Regions from separate parts of the Allobosea sp. Tri-49 genome, predicted to be linked through region 2. Evidence: riboswitches for the same ligand, from Rfam matches in the RefSeq annotation. Region 2 holds a riboswitch; the other holds the start of a gene.
What was found. A riboswitch is a leader RNA that binds a small molecule or an ion and turns the genes downstream of it on or off. The one in region 2 is predicted to bind glycine.
Positions count from the first base shown of each region.

Region 1: linked by a shared signal. The riboswitch ahead of gcvT (glycine cleavage system aminomethyltransferase GcvT) and the one ahead of BLM15_RS16370 (D-amino acid dehydrogenase) in region 2 are both predicted to bind glycine.

Region 1 covers NZ_CP017946.1:3,032,711-3,041,014, reverse strand. The annotation lists gene BLM15_RS14945 (cytochrome c oxidase subunit 3) at 1-34, opposite strand, end outside; gene BLM15_RS14940 (cytochrome c oxidase assembly protein) at 84-611, opposite strand; gene BLM15_RS31390 (hypothetical protein) at 667-843, opposite strand; gene BLM15_RS14935 (heme o synthase) at 840-1,796, opposite strand; gene ctaD (cytochrome c oxidase subunit I) at 1,928-3,562, opposite strand; gene coxB (cytochrome c oxidase subunit II) at 3,620-4,501, opposite strand; gene BLM15_RS14920 (invasion associated locus B family protein) at 4,866-5,375, shown strand; gene BLM15_RS14915 (hypothetical protein) at 5,372-5,989, shown strand; glycine riboswitch at 6,065-6,164, shown strand; glycine riboswitch at 6,169-6,268, shown strand; gene gcvT (glycine cleavage system aminomethyltransferase GcvT) at 6,326-7,474, shown strand; gene gcvH (glycine cleavage system protein GcvH) at 7,504-7,878, shown strand; gene gcvPA (aminomethyl-transferring glycine dehydrogenase subunit GcvPA) at 7,990-8,304, shown strand, end outside.
Region 2 covers NZ_CP017946.1:3,356,848-3,365,151, forward strand. The annotation lists gene BLM15_RS16355 (ABC transporter permease) at 1-22, shown strand, start outside; gene BLM15_RS16360 (DMT family transporter) at 12-953, shown strand; gene lhpI (cis-3-hydroxy-L-proline dehydratase) at 976-2,691, opposite strand; partial or broken gene BLM15_RS16370 (D-amino acid dehydrogenase) at 2,910-4,153, opposite strand; glycine riboswitch at 4,305-4,405, opposite strand; gene minC (septum site-determining protein MinC) at 4,704-5,444, shown strand; gene minD (septum site-determining protein MinD) at 5,480-6,295, shown strand; gene minE (cell division topological specificity factor MinE) at 6,292-6,555, shown strand; gene BLM15_RS16390 ((R)-mandelonitrile lyase) at 6,589-7,002, opposite strand; gene BLM15_RS16395 (error-prone DNA polymerase) at 7,111-8,304, opposite strand, start outside.

The DNA of each region.
Region 1 (8,304 bases), 320 kb from region 2:
GGTAGTCGTGGTTCTTGGTGTGAGCCCCGGCCATCGTGCTTAACTCTCCGCGTCCGTAGAAGTGCAGCGCTTCTTGCGCAGCTTTATAGTTTCGGTTGGTTGCCGTCACCCTTGCTTTCCGCGACCGGCTGCCCGTTCTTCGACGGGAAGTAGGTGTAGGACAGGGTGATCGATTTCAGGCTGGCGAGCTCGCGGTTCAACTCGATCTCGGGATCGATGTAGAACACCACCGGCGCTTCCAGGGTCTCACCGGGCTGCAGCGTCGTCTCAGTGAAGCAGAAGCACTGGATCTTGACGAAATAGGCGCCCGACTGGTTCGGCTGGACATTATAGGTCGCGATGCCGGTCATCGGCCGCGAGGACGTGTTGGTGATCTTGTAGAACACCGTCTGCGTCACGCCGACCTGCGCCTTGATCTCCGTCTTCTCCGCCTCGAAGCGCCAGCCCAAAGCCGGGGCGACATTGGCGTCGAAGGCGACCGAGACGATCCGCTCGCTGGTCTTGCCGGTGGCGGCGGTGCCGACCATCGGCGTGCCGCCAAAACCGGTGACCTTGCAGAAGAGGTTGTAGAGCGGCACCGCGGCGAAGGAGAGCCCGGTCATAGCGAGCACGGCGGTGCTGCAGGCGAGGACGGTGCGGCGGTTTCTGGAGGCGGCCGTCATCGCGTCACAGCGGGCGGTTGAGGATCGCCGGCCCGGTCTTGGCCAGCGTCACGATGAAGAAGAACAGCACGAGACCACCGAGCACGAGCGCGAGCGCGATCGAGCGGCGATTGCGTCGGGCCATGTCCTCCGGCGAGAAGGGGGCCGGCGGTTGTTTCTTGTCCTGTGGGCCCTCGCTCATCCCAACACCTTGGGCAGGGCCCACATCAGGCCAAGGCCGTTCTCGGCCAGCAGCACGGCGAAGAGCAGGAAGAGATAGAGGATCGAGAAGCCGAACAGGGCATAGGCCGCCTTGTTGGCAGCTTCGCCTTCAGTGACCCGCAGCACCCGCAGCGACAGCCCGATCATGGCGAGCCCGGTCACCACCGAGACAACGAGATAGATCAGCCCGCCGAAGCCCATCAGCGCCGGCAGCACTGCGACCGGGGCCAGCACCAGCGTATAGGCGACGATCTGGCGACGCGTGGCAGCGGGGCCGGCAACGTTCGGCAGCATCGGGATGCCGGCGCGGGCATAGTCGTCGGACTTCACCAGGGCCAGCGCCCAAAAATGCGGTGGCGTCCACAGGAAGATGATCGCGAAGAGCACGATCGAGGTCAGGCCGAAATCGCCGGTGACCACGGCTTCGCCGATCATCGGCGGGAAGGCACCGGCAGCGCCTCCGATGACGATGTTCTGCGGCGTCGCCCGCTTCAGCCACATCGAATAGATGACGGCGTAGAAGAAGATCGTGAAAGCGAGCATCGCCGCCGAGAGCAGGTTGGCGACGAGGCCGAGGACCAGCACCGAGCCGACGGAGAGCGTGAGCCCGAAGGCGAGCGCTTCGGAAGGCAGGATGCGCCCGGCGGGGATCGGCCGACCGGCGGTGCGCGCCATCACCGCGTCGATGTCGGCATCCCACCACATGTTGAGGCAGCCCGAGGCGCCGGCGCCGACTGCGATCGCCAGCAGCGCGGCAAAGCCGATCACCGGATTGACCGTACCCGGCGCCGCAACCATGCCGCCGAGCGCCGTCACCACGACGAGGAACATCACCCGCGGCTTGAGCAGTTCGAAGAAGTCGCGCGCCTCGCCGGTGGAACTCAGCGAGACTCCGTCGTCAGCCTGGGGGATCTGATCGAAGGCAGCAGACATTGAAATTCGTTCACTTCAACTTTCGTGATGCCCGAGGGCATCGTTTGCGGGATCCGCCCGTCTCCGGAGCGCCTCGGACCAGGCGCTCGGGGGAGGGGCGGCGGCGGGCGAGAGGCCCGCCGCCAGTCTGTTTAGTGGTCCGAGCCGGTGATACGCGGCAGCGTCTCGAACTGGTGGAAGGGCGGCGGCGACGACAGGGTCCACTCCAGCGTGGTCGCGCCTTCGCCCCACGGATTGTTGCCGGCGAGCTCCTTCTTCGTGAAGGCCACGACGATGCCGTAGAGCCAGATCAGGAGGCCGGCCGCGAAGATGTAGGAGCCGATCGACGACCAGAAATGCCAGCCGGCGAACGCGTCGGGATAGTCGACATAGTGCCGCGGCATGCCGGACAGCCCGAGGAAGTGCTGCGGGAAGAACAGTAGGTTAGCACCAATGAAGGCGACCCAGAAGTGCAGGCGGCCGATCCAGTCCGGGATGATGTAGCCGCTCATCTTCGGGAACCAGTAGTAGAAGCCCGCGAAGATGCCGAACACCGCGCCGAGCGACAGCACGTAGTGGAAGTGCGCCACCACGTAGTAGGTCGCGTGCAGCGAGCGATCGAGGCCGGCATTGGCCAGCACCACGCCGGTGACGCCGCCGACGGTGAACAGGAAGATGAAGCCGATCGCCCAGACCATCGGCGCGGTGAAGCGCAAGCTGCCGCCCCACATCGTCGCGATCCAGGAGAAGATTTTCACGCCCGTCGGTACCGCGATCACCATCGTCGCGAAGACGAAGTAGCGCTGCGTGTTGAGCGACAGGCCAACCGTGTACATGTGGTGGGCCCAGACGATGAAGCCGACCACGCCGATCGCGACCATGGCGTAGGCCATGCCGAGATAGCCGAAGATCGGCTTCTTCGAGAAGGTCGAGATAATGTGGCTGACGATGCCGAAGGCCGGCAGGATCATGATGTAGACTTCGGGGTGACCGAAGAACCAGAACAGGTGCTGGTAGAGCACCGGGTCGCCACCGCCGGCCGGATCATAGAAGGTCGTGCCGAAATTGCGGTCGGTCAGCAGCATGGTGATCGCGCCGGCCAGGACCGGCAGCGCCAGCAGCAGCAGGAAGGCGGTGACCAGCACGCCCCAGGCGAACAGCGGCATCTTGTGCATGGTCATGCCAGGCGCGCGCATGTTCAGGATGGTGGTGATGAAGTTGATCGCACCCAGGATCGACGCCGCACCGGCAACGTGCAGCGACAGGATGCCGAAATCCACCGACGGGCCGGGGTGGCCTGTCGACGAGAACGGCGGATATATCGTCCAGCCGGTGCCGACGCCCTTGGCGCCGGGGGCGCCCTCGACGAACATCGAGATCAGCAGCAGGATCAGACCCGCGACCGTCAGCCAGAACGAGATGTTGTTCATGCGCGGGAAGGCCATGTCCGGCGCGCCGATCATCAGCGGCACGAACCAGTTGCCGAAGCCGCCGATGACGGCGGGCATGACCATGAAGAAGATCATGATCAGGCCGTGACCGGTGACGAAGACGTTGTAGCTCTGACCGTTGGCGAAGATCTGCAGGCCCGGCTGCTGCAACTCGATGCGCATCATGATCGACAGGAAGCCGCCGATCAGGCCCGCGACGATCGAGAAGATCAGATAGAGCGTGCCGATGTCCTTGTGGTTGGTCGAGAGCAGCCAGCGCCGCCAACCCGTGGGGGTGTGGTGCTCGTGGGCGTGATCGCCGTCATGCCCGTGGGCGTGGGGAGCCGCGGTAGCCATGAAATTCGTCTCCTCCTGCGAATACGGTTCGCGTGAGTTCTTTCAAGAGTGTCGGGTTCAGCGGGTCGCTTCGGCGACCTTGCTGGCGGCGTCGGCCGCATTGGCGAATTTCTGCTTCGCTTCCGCGAGCCAGGCCGTGTAGCGCTCCTGGCTGACGACGCGGATGGCGATCGGCATGAAGGCGTGGTTCTGGCCGCAGATGAACGAGCACTGGCCGTAGAAGATGCCTTCGCGCTCGGCCTTGAACCAGGTCTCGTTCAGGCGGCCGGGGATGGCGTCGATCTTCACGCCGAAGGCCGGCAGTGCGAACTTGTGGATGACGTCGGCGCCGGTGACCTGCACGCGCACGATCTTGCCGACTGGCACGACCGCCTCGTTGTCGACGGCGAGCAGGCGCGGCGCCTCGGATTCGGCGATCTTCTTGGACTGGATCGCCTCGGCACGCTGCTTCTCGTCGAGCATCAGCGAATCGAAACCGAAGCTGCCGCCTTCCTGCGGGTACTCATAGGACCAGTACCACTGCTTTCCGGTGACCTTCACGGTCATGTCGGCTTGCGGAATCTCCAGCTGCAGCTTGAGCAGGCGGAAGGAGGGGATGGCGATCACGACCAGGATCAGCACCGGAATGATCGTCCAGGCCACTTCGAGCAGCGCGTGGTGCGTCGTCTTCGAGGGAACCGGGTTCGCCTTCTCGTTGAAGCGCCAGGCGACATAGATCAGCAGTCCGAGCACGAAGAGCGTGATGATGAAGATGAGGACGTTCACCGAGTCGTGGAACCAGTGGATGAACGTCATCACTTCGGAATTGGCCGGCTGGAGATTCAGCTCCCAGGGCTGCGGCATGCCGTTCTGGGCCGATGCGACGGCCGGCGAAAACGCTATCAAAGCCGCAGCGAGGGCAGCCAGCGCGTTCCTGAGAGGGGTGGTCACAAATCGCATCGGTCCGACATAGCTCCTTTGATGCCGCGCGATCTGTCTCGGTCAGCTTCAAGACAGGCGCGCCGGGACGGCCACGTCTGGCCACCCCGGTTCTTCGGCATTGCGATAAATCAAAGATCACGCTTGCGCCAGTGGGGCAATGACAGGCTGTGACACAGCCCGTGCGGCATAAGTACGCGACACGCGCATGGGCGCCGGGCGGCCGATCGACGCCGCCTGCATCGAGTCCACCGTGTGGACGCTCGTGATGCTTCGCCTTGACAGGAGTCGGGACGCATGGTCGGAACGCATTCTCGCATGGCGGGGGCGCCGTTCGGCATGGGTATGCGTGTATTTCCATGCCCGTAAGGAGAGGAAGACAGCGATGCGCTCATTGATCGGTCCCGTGGCCGCGGCGCTCGCCGTCCTTGGCTGCGGCTGGCTTTCGATTGCGCCGGCCCATGCTCAGGGTGCGGTGCGTTCCACCCATGGCGACTGGCAGATGCGCTGCGAGACGCCGCCCGGCGCCAAGGCCGAGCAATGCGCCCTCGTGCAGAACGTCGCCGCCGAGGATCGTCCGAATCTCACTCTGCTGGTGATCGTGCTGAAGACGGCCGACCAGAAGAGCCGCCTGCTGCGCGTGGTTGCGCCGCTCGGCGTGCTGCTGCCCTCCGGCCTCGGCCTCAAGATCGACGACAAGGACATCGGCCGCGCCGGCTTCGTGCGCTGCCTCACCACCGGCTGCGTCGCCGAGGTGGTGATGGACGATACCCTGCTCGGTCAGCTCAAGACTGGTAAGAGCGCCACATTCATCGTGTTTCAGACGCCGGAGGAAGGGGTCGGCATTCCGGTTTCGCTCAACGGATTCGGCCCCGGCGTGGAGGCTTTGCCGTGATTGATCGTTTCGCTGGCCGCGTCGGCCGGTTCATTCTGCCCGCCGGCCTGGCGCTCGCGCTCGCCGGCTGCGGTTCCTCCGGTTCGTCGAGCACCGGTGAGCCGAGCACTACGCAGAAGCTCGGCAACATCCTCATGTTCCAGTCGACCACGCCGCCGGCAGCCGATCAGCTGCCGACCGACGACGAGGTCTACTTCGTCTGCCCCTCGGTGATCATCGCCGATGGCGGCGCCGCGATCCGTGCTCAGTCGGGGCAGGACAGCGGTAGCCTGCGCAGCCAGGTCTCGATCACCACCACCGCGCGCGAGTGCACGCAGTCCAACAAGGATGGCGGCTTCACCCTCAAGGTCGGCGTCGAGGGGCGTATCCTGATCGGCCCGGCCGGCAGCCCCGGCAATTATGGCGCGACGCTGCACACTCAGGTGATGCGCAACAACCAGGTCATCGCGCGCCGCAGCGCCCGTGTCGGCGGGGCAATTCCTTCCGGCCAGACCGGCGCCGACTTCTCGCATGTCGAGGGCAATATCGTTGTCCCACCGGGCTCCGGCGAGGTCGAGATCATCGTCGGGTTGAACACTGGCGGCGGCGAGCCGGCGCGGCGCCGGCGTCGATAAAAGGCACGCTGCCGTGAACTGAGGCAGGGGGCCGATTGACTCGGCTCCTCGCTCGTCTATTGCTGGCTCAGCCGCATCATCCCCGCGGGAGAGACCGGAGCCGGACTTGTTCGGCGCCGGCGCCGAAGGCGCAACCGCCCCGGAAACGCTCAGGCAAACGGACCGCGTGGGAATTGGCGCTCTGGAAAGTGGCGGGCCGTTGAGGCTCGCCCACCGACGGGGGTAACTCGCCCAAGGCTTCGGCTGCGGCGGGGAAATCTCTCAGGTCCCGAGACAGAGGGGGCGCGCTCCGGACGATTCCGTCCGGGGCTCGCGCTCGACTCTGGAAGGGATGCCATGGCTGCCGAAGCCGAGACTGCAAGCACCGAGCCGCTGCTCAAGACGCCGTTCCATGCCCGTCATGTCGCGGCGGGCGCGCGCATGGTGCCGTTCGCGGGCTACGACATGCCGGTGCAGTACCCTGCCGGCATCATGGCCGAGCACAACTGGACGCGCGAAAGCGCCGGCCTGTTCGACGTCTCGCATATGGGCCAGGCCTTCCTCGTCGGCCCCGACCATGAGACCACGGCCCGTGCGCTCGAAGCGCTCATCCCCGCCGACATCGTCAACCTGCCGCCCGGCAAGCAGCGCTATTCGCAGCTGCTGAACGAGGAGGGCGGCATCCTCGACGATCTGATGGTGACGCGCTCGGCCGATCCGGACGAGGACGGCGCGCTGCTGCTCGTCGTCAATGCCGCCTGCAAGACGCAGGACTACGCCCATATCGAGGCGCGGCTGCCGGCCAATGTGAAGCTGGTCAAGGCCGAGCATCGCGGCCTGATCGCCCTGCAGGGGCCGAAGGCGGAGGAGGCGCTGGCGGCGCTCAATCCCGAGGCCGCCGAGATGGGCTTCATGACCCTGCGCACGATGAAGCTCGGCGGCGTCAAGGCCAATGTCAGCCGCTCCGGCTACACCGGCGAGGACGGCTACGAGATTTCCGCCGCGGCCGATCGCATCGGCGAAATCTGGGATGCGCTGCTGCTCGACGCACGCGTCAAGCCGATCGGCCTCGGCGCCCGCGATTCGCTGCGTCTGGAAGCCGGGCTTTGCCTTTACGGCCATGATATCGACACCACGACCTCGCCGGTCGAAGCGGCGCTCAACTGGTCGATCCAGAAGCGCCGGCGCGAGGAGGGCGGCTTTCCCGGAGCTGCGCGCATCCAGCGCGAATTCGCCGAAAAGCCGGCCCGCGTCCGCGTTGGCCTGTTGCCGGAAGGCCGGGCTCCGGCCCGCGAGGGCGCTGAGATTGCCACCGCCGACGGCACCATCGTCGGCAAGGTCACCTCGGGCGGTTTCGGCCCGACCCTGAACGGCCCTTGCGCCATGGGCTACGTCGCCAGGGAGCATTCGGCTCCCGGCACCAGGCTCGACCTGATCGTGCGCGGCAAGCCGCTGCCGGCGACCATCGCCGCCATGCCTTTCGTCCCCAACCGCTACAAGCGCTGAGCTTCACCCCTTTTCGCCGGAGGAAACCCATGGCCGAGACCCGCTACACCAAGGACCACGAATACATCCGCATCGAGGGCGATACCGGCACGGTCGGCATCACCGACTACGCCCAGGGCCAGCTCGGCGACGTCGTCTTCGTCGAGCTGCCTTCGGTCGGCAAGGCGCTGACCAAGGGCGGTGAGGCCGCCGTGGTCGAGAGCGTCAAGGCTGCGTCCGAGGTCTATGCGCCGGTCTCCGGCGAGGTCGTCGCCGTCAACAGCGAGCTCGAAGCTGCGCCCGGCACGGTCAACGAGGACCCGGCAGGCAAGGGTTGGTTCGTCAAGCTCAAGCTCACGGACGCCGCCGAACTGGAGGGCCTGCTGAGCGAGGCCGAGTACCAGGACTACGTCAAGACGCTTTGAGGCGTCGCTGACACCGTCATTCCCGGCCCGAGCATAATCTCCGGCCGGGAAGGCGCTGGTTGAAGAGACGCCCGGGCCGAGCCCGAGCATGACGCCATTCAAGGAAGCCCCATGCGCTATCTCCCCCTGACCGAAACCGATCGCGAGGACATGCTCGCGCGCATCGGCGTCCCCGATGTCGACGCGCTCTTCTCCGATGTGCCAGCCGGCAAGCTGCTGAAGGAGCCGCTCGATCTGCCGCGCGCCAAGGGCGAGCTCGAGGTCGAGCGCATCCTCGGCAAGCTGTCGGCGAAGAACACGGCGGCCGGCGCGGTGCCGTTCTTCGTCGGGGCAGGGGCCTACAAGCATCATGTCCCGGCGACGGTCGACCATCTGATCCAGCGCTCGGAATTCCTGACCAGCTACACCCCGTACCAGCCCGAGATC
Region 2 (8,304 bases):
GCGCCCCTCGGATGCGCACTGACCCTGTCGGCGGGACGATCCCGGCTTCGAAGGAGCAGGCAGGCATCCCGCGCAGCGCCTATTGGCTGGCGACGCTCCCGCCGCTGTTCTGGTCGGGCAATTTCCTGATCGCACGGCTGATGCGCGAGACGATACCGCCTGTACAGATGTCGTTCTGGCGCTGGAGTCTCGCCCTTCTCATCTTGCTCCCGTTCTGCTGGCGGCCAGTCGTCGACGCTTGGCCGCGCATTCGCGGCAACATCCCATTCCTCGCGCTGCTCGGCGCGATCGGCGTGACCGCATTCAACTGCTTCGTCTATGCGGCGCTGCACTACACACCAGTCGCCAACGCAGCACTGGTCAATTCCCTGCTCCCCGTCGTGACCTTCCTGCTGGCCTATCTGATCCTGAAGCAGAGCCTGACGCGGCAGCAACTTGCCGGGATCGCACTCTCGCTCTGCGGGGCGGTTCTGGTGATCTGCCGCGGGGATCCAAGGATGCTTCTGAATGTCTCGCTCAACCGGGGGGATATTCTGGTCTTCGCCGGCATGAGCTGCTGGGCGTTGTACACCGTGCTGATCCGCTGGCGGTCGGCAGGGCTGCCTGCGATGGCGTTCCTCGGCGTGACCGTGTTCTTCGGCGCCCTGTTCCATCTGCCGGCCGTCGCCTGGGAATATGCAATGCAAGGCGGCTTCCGGCTCACCATGGCGACCGCCGGCGCGCTGGTCTATTTCGCGCTCTTCCCGTCGATCCTGGCCTATGTCTTCTGGAACCGTTCGGTCGCTGTGCTCGGCCCCGGCAGGACCGGCATGTTCATGCACCTCCTGCCGCCGACCAGCGCTGCGCTGGGCTTCATCGTGCTCGGCGAGCAGATCGCCTGGTTCCACCTGGCAGGCTTCGCCGTCATCGTTCTCGGCATCTGGCTGGTCACATCGGCACCGCGCAAAGCATGACCGTAGATAGCGCCAGCCAAATTCAGCCTGGCCCGGCAAGCCAGGCCGGCAAACGGGCGGGCGCGATACCGGTGAGAGCAGCCTCGATGCAGTCGTCGAGGGTCCCGAGCCTCACCGTGCAGCCGGAGAGCCCCGGCCCGTAGTGAGCGTATTTTCCAGAGGTAGTCAGGACGACCCTGGCCTGCTCCGGGAAAACCGGGCGCGTGATCGAGCACCAGCAGAGGTCGGGAATGACGTCGACGCCGCTCTCCCGCAATTTCGTCATCGTTCCGTCGGCCTCTGCTGCGGCCACAACCTCTCTTCCCGCCGTGATGATGACCGAGACGGTCTTGGCGAGAGGGCGGCCATCGAGCCGTTCCGCGGCAGCCCGGCATTCGTCGAGCGAGGCGTGAGGGCTGCCGATGGCGACAAGATCGACCTCCGAGGGGCCGCTGCTCAGCTTGCGCCAGCCGGCGGCAAGGTCTTCGCGCGTCACCAAAACTTCGTCTTCGATAGCGCCTCCGAGGCTGTCCGCTTCCGGCGTGATGCCCTCGATATGCAGCATGGCCGCAGCGGAAGTCGTTCCGAAGGCGGCGCAGAGCGCCTTGAGATCGTCTCGTGACGGCCGCGTCTCTGTGAGGCCCTTGATCAGCGGGATTCGATCGGGCGAGGCAAGGCCAGCGAGATAGCCGATCAGGGGCCAGGCCGAGGAGTCCGCGCCGTCAGGCAGGTCGATCCGGACCGCACGGCGCGCCCGCCGGCCCTCGTCGAGAAAAGCTCCGGCGCGCGGTGCCCGGCCGGTAACGGCGATGCAGAAATCCAGGAAGTCCGGATGCTTCGCCGTCCGGGCTCCGAGCACGGAGTTGGCGAAGATCACCGCATTTGATTCCGACCAGCCGATCGCCTCTCCGAAACCCGGCGGATCCGGCAGGGAGTAAGGCGCGCAGGTGAAGCTCGCCTGGCAGCCCATGCGCACATAGGCATCGGCGAGGCGCGTCGCCGGCTCGCCGAAATCGCGTGCCACGCCCTGGCGGCGCCAGTTGGCATGATCGACCGAGATGGCGTTCATCGTCGTCGGGACGCGGGCGCGCGCTCCGAGCTGCTCCATCTTCTCGGCGAAGATCAGATTGGCCGGGCCGGCATAGATGCAGCCATCGACATGGGCCCGCGTCACGTCGATGAGGTCGGTCGCTCCCTGCTGGCTCGCCATGGCGCAGATGATGCTCATCGCCTGCCGGGCAGCGATCCCGTCGGCCCCGGCGAGCATGCGATTGTCGGCAGGGGACAGCTGCAGGTCGCCATGGCCCGTCGCAGAGAGGGGGATCCGCACACGCCCGCCGTCCGCAGTTATGCCGTCCGGTGCGATCGTCGCGCCGGCCGCGGAGGACAGGGTGACAAAGGCTTCGTCCGGAAGGCGAATGACGGGAATGCGGCGCCCGAACATCTCCGAGGCGACGATCGCGCCGAGCGTCAGCGTATCCTCCGGACCGGTGAAGATCAGGGCCGCGGGGCTCCTGCCCGAAAGCGCGAGTTCCAGCAGCACACCCGAACCGGAGCAGGAGCCTCGGCTGCTCGGCATCATCACGACCGCACCGGCGAGCGAGACGCCGTGCGAGGGGTGGTGCACGTCGATGACCACTCCCGTCGCGGGATCGACACCACCCCAGAAGCTCAGGGCCTCGTTCAGGACGACGATCGGCCCGGCCGCGTCCCCGGGAGCGACCGCGATCCCGTTATCGTGTCGTGCAGGAGAGTTCATGGAGGCTGTTTAGCGGAAACAAATGCGGGATCGGAACAAGGCAGGGTGCGAAACCGTCCCTCCCGACACAAGTGATATCATCGAATGGTAGGCACGTGTTGAAGCAGCACTCGCCGTCCTGGGTTCGCTCTTCTCCGCCTACCGCAACCTGAAGCTGCCATGACAATCGGGCAGGCGCCCGAACGCAAGAGCGCCGGTCGCCTGCCCCGTCTTCTCGGTCAGACGGCGTTCGGCCGCGCGGTCACCAGCGCCGCCACGGCATCGGCCGTCGCGGCTGACAAGGTCCAGCCGAGATGGCCGTGGCCGGTGTTGTAGAACACACGCGGATTGCGCCCGCGCATGACCCTCGGCAGCATGTCGGGCATCATCGGCCGCAAGCCGGCCCAGGGCGTGACCTGGCGCGTGCTCATTCCGGGAAAGTGCGTGCGGCACCTTGCACGAGCGGCTCGATCCGGCTGGCCCGGATGTCCTTGTTGTAGCCGTTGAACTCGGCCGTTCCGGCGACGCGGAAACGAGTGGCGCCGAGCCGGCTGGTTACGATCTTCGCGCGGTCATCCAGCAGGCTCGTCCATGGTGCCGCCCGCTGATCCGACGTTTCCGGAAGATCGACCGTGATCGAATAGCCCTTCACCGGATAGACGTTGACGCGATCGCCGAGATCGGCGGCGAGTTGGCGGGATGCGACACCGCCGCAGACCACGATGCGGTCGAACCGGTCGCTTTGCGTGCCGACCTCGCCCGCCTCTTCCGTCGGCCTCCAGGTCACCTGAACAGCCTCACCGGCGCCGTGCTCGATCGAGAGCACTTCGCTCGACAGGCGCATCCTCACCCCCCGGCGCTCGCAGGCGCGGGCGAGCCCGTTGGTGAATTTGTGGATGTCGCCGGTGAAGTCAGACGGGGTGTAGAAGCCGCCGTAGAACTCGCCCTTCAGGGACGGCTCGATCGCCCGGATTTCCTCCAGGGTGACGGCACGGCGCTCGAGCCCTCCCCTGGCGAGCAGCGCCGAGACGCGGGCCGCGGCCTCGAACTCCGCCTTGCTGTGGTAGAAGTGCAGGATGCCGCGCTCTTCGCAATCGAATGCGATGCCTTCCTCCCGCGCCATCTGCATGAGGTGAGCGCGGGCTTCGATCGCGAGCCGGGCAGTGGTGAGCGTGTTCTCCTCGTATTTCGGGATCGAGGCGACGAACTGCGCCATCCAGGACAGCTTGTGCCAGGACGGCTTGGGATTGACGAGGAGCGGGGCTCCCGGCGTGAACATCCACTTGATACCCTTCAGAACCGTGGCCCAGCTGTTCCAGACCTCGGCATTCGAGGCCGAGAGCTGGCCGCCATTGGCGAAGGAGGTTTCCATCGCGGCATAGGGCTGGCGGTCGAAGACCGTGACCTCGCAGCCGCGCCGAGCAAGGTTGTAGGCGGTGGTGATGCCGGTAATGCCCGCGCCGATCACGGCGACGCGCGAGATGTCGGATGTGCTCATAGGTGCTCCTGCCCGCGCAATGCGGGTCGTCAGCACCCCCTCTGTCATTGGCCTGAGAGCTTCGTCGCGCCCAATCAGCTGGACTGTCGACTTGCACCATCGGCGCAGAACTGCGGTTCTGCTTTTCAGAGTCGAATCATCGGCAGCGGTACGTTTTGCCTGAGAGTTTCCGGGGTGGTTGCTCCGTCGGCGCCGATCCGATTTTGACGTCGGACCGATCTCTCCCGCTGCCACGAGTGCTAGTGCGCCTGCGATTTCTGTCAAGGGCGATCGGGCCGGAGCACGACCAGGCTCGCCAACCTTCAGCGCTGGCCGCGGGACAGCCACCGACACAGCAACGTAATCCCGCAAGGCGTCTCTTCATCGGTTTTACGGCAGAACGTGAACGCGACAAAAAAGATAAATATTTGATAAATAACGGTTTTATATCGTATTCCAGCACTTCTCCAAGCAGTTCTCCCCGATAATCGCCCCAGCGATTTACCGCTCGTTAACCATTCGATTCCTACATCTGAGCAACCGAAAATTTACCAAGATGACCGCCGTGTTAACCAAACCCCGGCCGATCCGCCTCAAGGGGCGATCCTACCTTGCGCTGACGCTGACACCCGAGCTGCCTTTCGAGGACTGGCTGGTGCGGCTCGACGATCTCGCCGGCCGCTCCGCCGGTTTCTTCCTGCGGCGGCCGGTGGTGCTCGACGTCGAGGGCCTCGATATCGACCGCGCGCAGCTGCGCGATCTCGTCGGCAAGCTCGGCGCGCGCAATGTCCGGATCATGGGGATCGAGGGCGCACGCCCCTCCATGCTCGGGAACGATCTGCCGCCGGCCATGTCGGGCGGAAAGACCACCGGAGACATCGAGGAGCCAGCGGCCGAGCCGACCCAGGAAGCCCCTGTCGCCGAGACCGTGGCAGAGGCTCCCCCCGCGCCGCTGCCCGCGAGGTCCGCGCCGGCGTCGCTCGTCGTCACCCAGCCGGTGCGCTCGGGGCAGTCGATCTTCGCCGAGGGCGACGTGACCATCGTCGGGTCTGTCGCCTCCGGCGCCGAGGTCATCGCCGGTGGTTCGATCCATATCTACGGCACCCTGCGGGGGCGGGCGATGGCCGGCACGCTGGGCAACGCAGAGGCCCGCATCTTCTGCCGCAAGCTCGAGGCCGAGCTGGTCGGCATCGACGGCTACTACAAGACGGCAGAGGACCTGGAGCCCGGCCTGCGCGGCAAGCCCGTCCAGTTCTGGCTCGAAGGTGAAATCTTCACGGCCGGATCACTCGCCTGAAACGACAACGCGTCCACCGGAACTAGGAGAGGTCAATGGGCAAGGTCATCGTGGTCACATCGGGCAAGGGCGGCGTCGGCAAGACGACGTCCTCCGCCGCCCTGGGCGCAGCTTTGGCGCAGAGCGGCGACAAGGTCGTGGTCGTCGACTTCGATGTCGGCCTGCGCAATCTCGACCTGATCATGGGTGCCGAACGGCGGGTGGTCTACGACCTCGTCAACGTGATCCAGGGCGAGGCCAAGCTGACGCAGGCGCTGATCCGCGACAAACGGGTCGAGACGCTCTACCTGCTGCCGGCCTCGCAGACTCGCGACAAGGACAACCTTACCTCCGAGGGCGTCGAGAAGGTCATCGGCGCGCTGAAGAGCCATTTCGACTGGGTGATCTGCGACAGCCCGGCCGGCATCGAGCGCGGCGCCACCCTCGCCATGCGCCATGCCGACATCGCGATCGTCGTGACCAATCCGGAAGTCTCCTCGGTACGCGATTCCGATCGCATCATCGGCCTGCTCGATTCGAAGACGCTGAAGGCCGAGAACGGCGAGCGCATGGAGAAGCACCTGCTCCTCACCCGCTACGACCCCGCCCGCGCCGAGCGCGGCGACATGCTGAAGGTGGACGACGTCCTCGAGATCCTGTCGATCCCGCTGCTCGGCATCATCCCCGAGAGCATGGACGTGCTGCGCGCCTCCAATATCGGCTCGCCCGTCACCCTGGCGGATGAGCGCAGCGCCCCTGCACTCGCCTATTTCGACGCGGTGCGTCGCCTCAAGGGCGAGAACCTGCCGATGACCATCCCCGGCGAGAAGCGCGGCTTCTTCGGCAAGATCTTCGGAAGGAAAGCGGCATGAACCTGCGTCGTCTCTTCTTCCGGCCCCAGTCGGCTCCCGCCGCGCGCGAGCGCCTGCAGGTCCTGCTCGCCCATGAGCGCCTGTCGGCCGACGGCTCCGACCTCGTGACCAAATTGCGCGACGAGATCCTGCGCGTGATCGCCAAGCATGTGCAGGTCGACGACGACAAGGTCACCGTCCGGATGGAGCGCGGACCCCAGGTCTCGACGCTCGCCGTCGACATCGAAATCCCGTTCGATGCGGGCAAGAAGGCGGCCTGAGGGCCGCCTTTCCCATTCCAGGGCGCGGCGGCCTCACATCACCGCAGGCCCGCGACCGTCATATTCGGCGTCCGAGACCTTATCGAGCCAGTCGACGACCTTGCCGTCCAGGGATTCCTGCACGGCGATATGGGTCATCGCTGTCTCCGGCCCGGCGCCGTGCCAGTGCTTCTCGCCCGGCGGGAACCAGACCACGTCGCCCGGCCTGATCTCCTCGACCGGACCACCCCAGCGCTGCACGCGGCCGAAGCCCGCAGTCACGATCAGCGTCTGGCCGAGCGGATGGGTGTGCCAGGCTGTGCGGGCTCCCGGCTCGAAGGTGACGCTGGCGCCCTGTACGCGCTCGGGCGCATGCGGATTGAACAGCGGATCGATGCGGACGGTGCCGCTGAACCAGTCACTCGGGCCTTTCGCCGATGGCCGGGTTCCGGCACGGATGATGTTCATGGTGTCTCCTTAGGTCTGCGTGCGAACCGACAGTGAGGCCGACAACCTAGCCACGCCAGAGCATTCAAAGAATGGCGGCTGGACACAGTTGTGATGAGGCTCCCGGCCTCAATGGAAATCGCGCGATTTCGGCAGGATGCGGACATTGCGCGGATGACGCGCCCGCGGAATCTGCGGATGCTGGAACTCGTCGGCACGGGTCAGCACGATCTCGGCGCGATGGGTATCGGACAGGCTGAGCAGCTCGGCCGAGCGATCGACGACGCGTTTCGCCATCAGGTGGATCACGTTCTCCGGGCTCTTCTGCACCCTGCCCTCGACCAGTAGCAGCCGCGCCGCCATGACCTCGCGGCGGAAGCGCTCGAAATCGCGGGCCCAGAGCACGACATTGGCGATTCCGGTCTCATCCTCCAGCGTGATGAAGATGGCATTGCCCTTGCCGGGGCGCTGGCGCACCAGCACGACGCCAGCGACGCTGGCCCAGGTCCCGTCGCGCATCGCTGACATCTGCTCGCAGCTGGCAATCCGCTCGCGGACGAAGCGGGGCCGCAGCAGGCCCATGGGATGGCCCTTCAGCGAGAGCCGCGCCGTCTGGTAGTCGGCGACGACATGTTCGGCGAGTGGCATAGCAGGCAGTGCAGCGGCCTGCTCGGCGCCGAGTTCGCGCGCCTGTGCCACCTCGAACAGCGGCAGCGCCTCGTCATCCGGCAGGCGGCGCACCGCCCAGAGCGCCTCGCGCCGATCGAGCCCCATCGAGCGGTAGGCGTCGGCATCGGCGAGCAAGCGCATGGCGCGGGCCGGCAAGCGGGCGCGGCGGGCGAGTTCCTCGACATCGCGATAGGGCTCGGTCCGGGCTTCGACGAGGCGCTCCGCCCAGTCTTCCTTGAAGCCGTCGAGTTGGCGAAAACCAAGACGCAGCGCCCAGCGGCTTTTCCAGCCCGGCCCTCCCGGCTCCAGGAGATTGTCCCAGGCGCTGGAATTCACATCGATCGGGCGCGGCCCGACACCACCATTCTCCTGCGCCTCCCGGACGATCTGGGCCGGAGCGTAGAAGCCCATGGGCTGCGAATTCAGCAGCGCCGCGGCGAAGATCGCCGGGTGGTGGCATTTCAGCCAGGAGGAGACATAGACCAGCTTGGCGAAGGAGGCGGCATGGCTTTCGGGAAAGCCGTAGCTGCCGAAGCCCTTGATCTGCTCGAAACAGCGCTGGGCGAAGTCGCGCTCATAGCCGCGCGTCACCATGCGCTCGACCATCATCGCCTCGTATTGGCCGATGGTGCCGGCATTGCGGAAGGTCGCCAT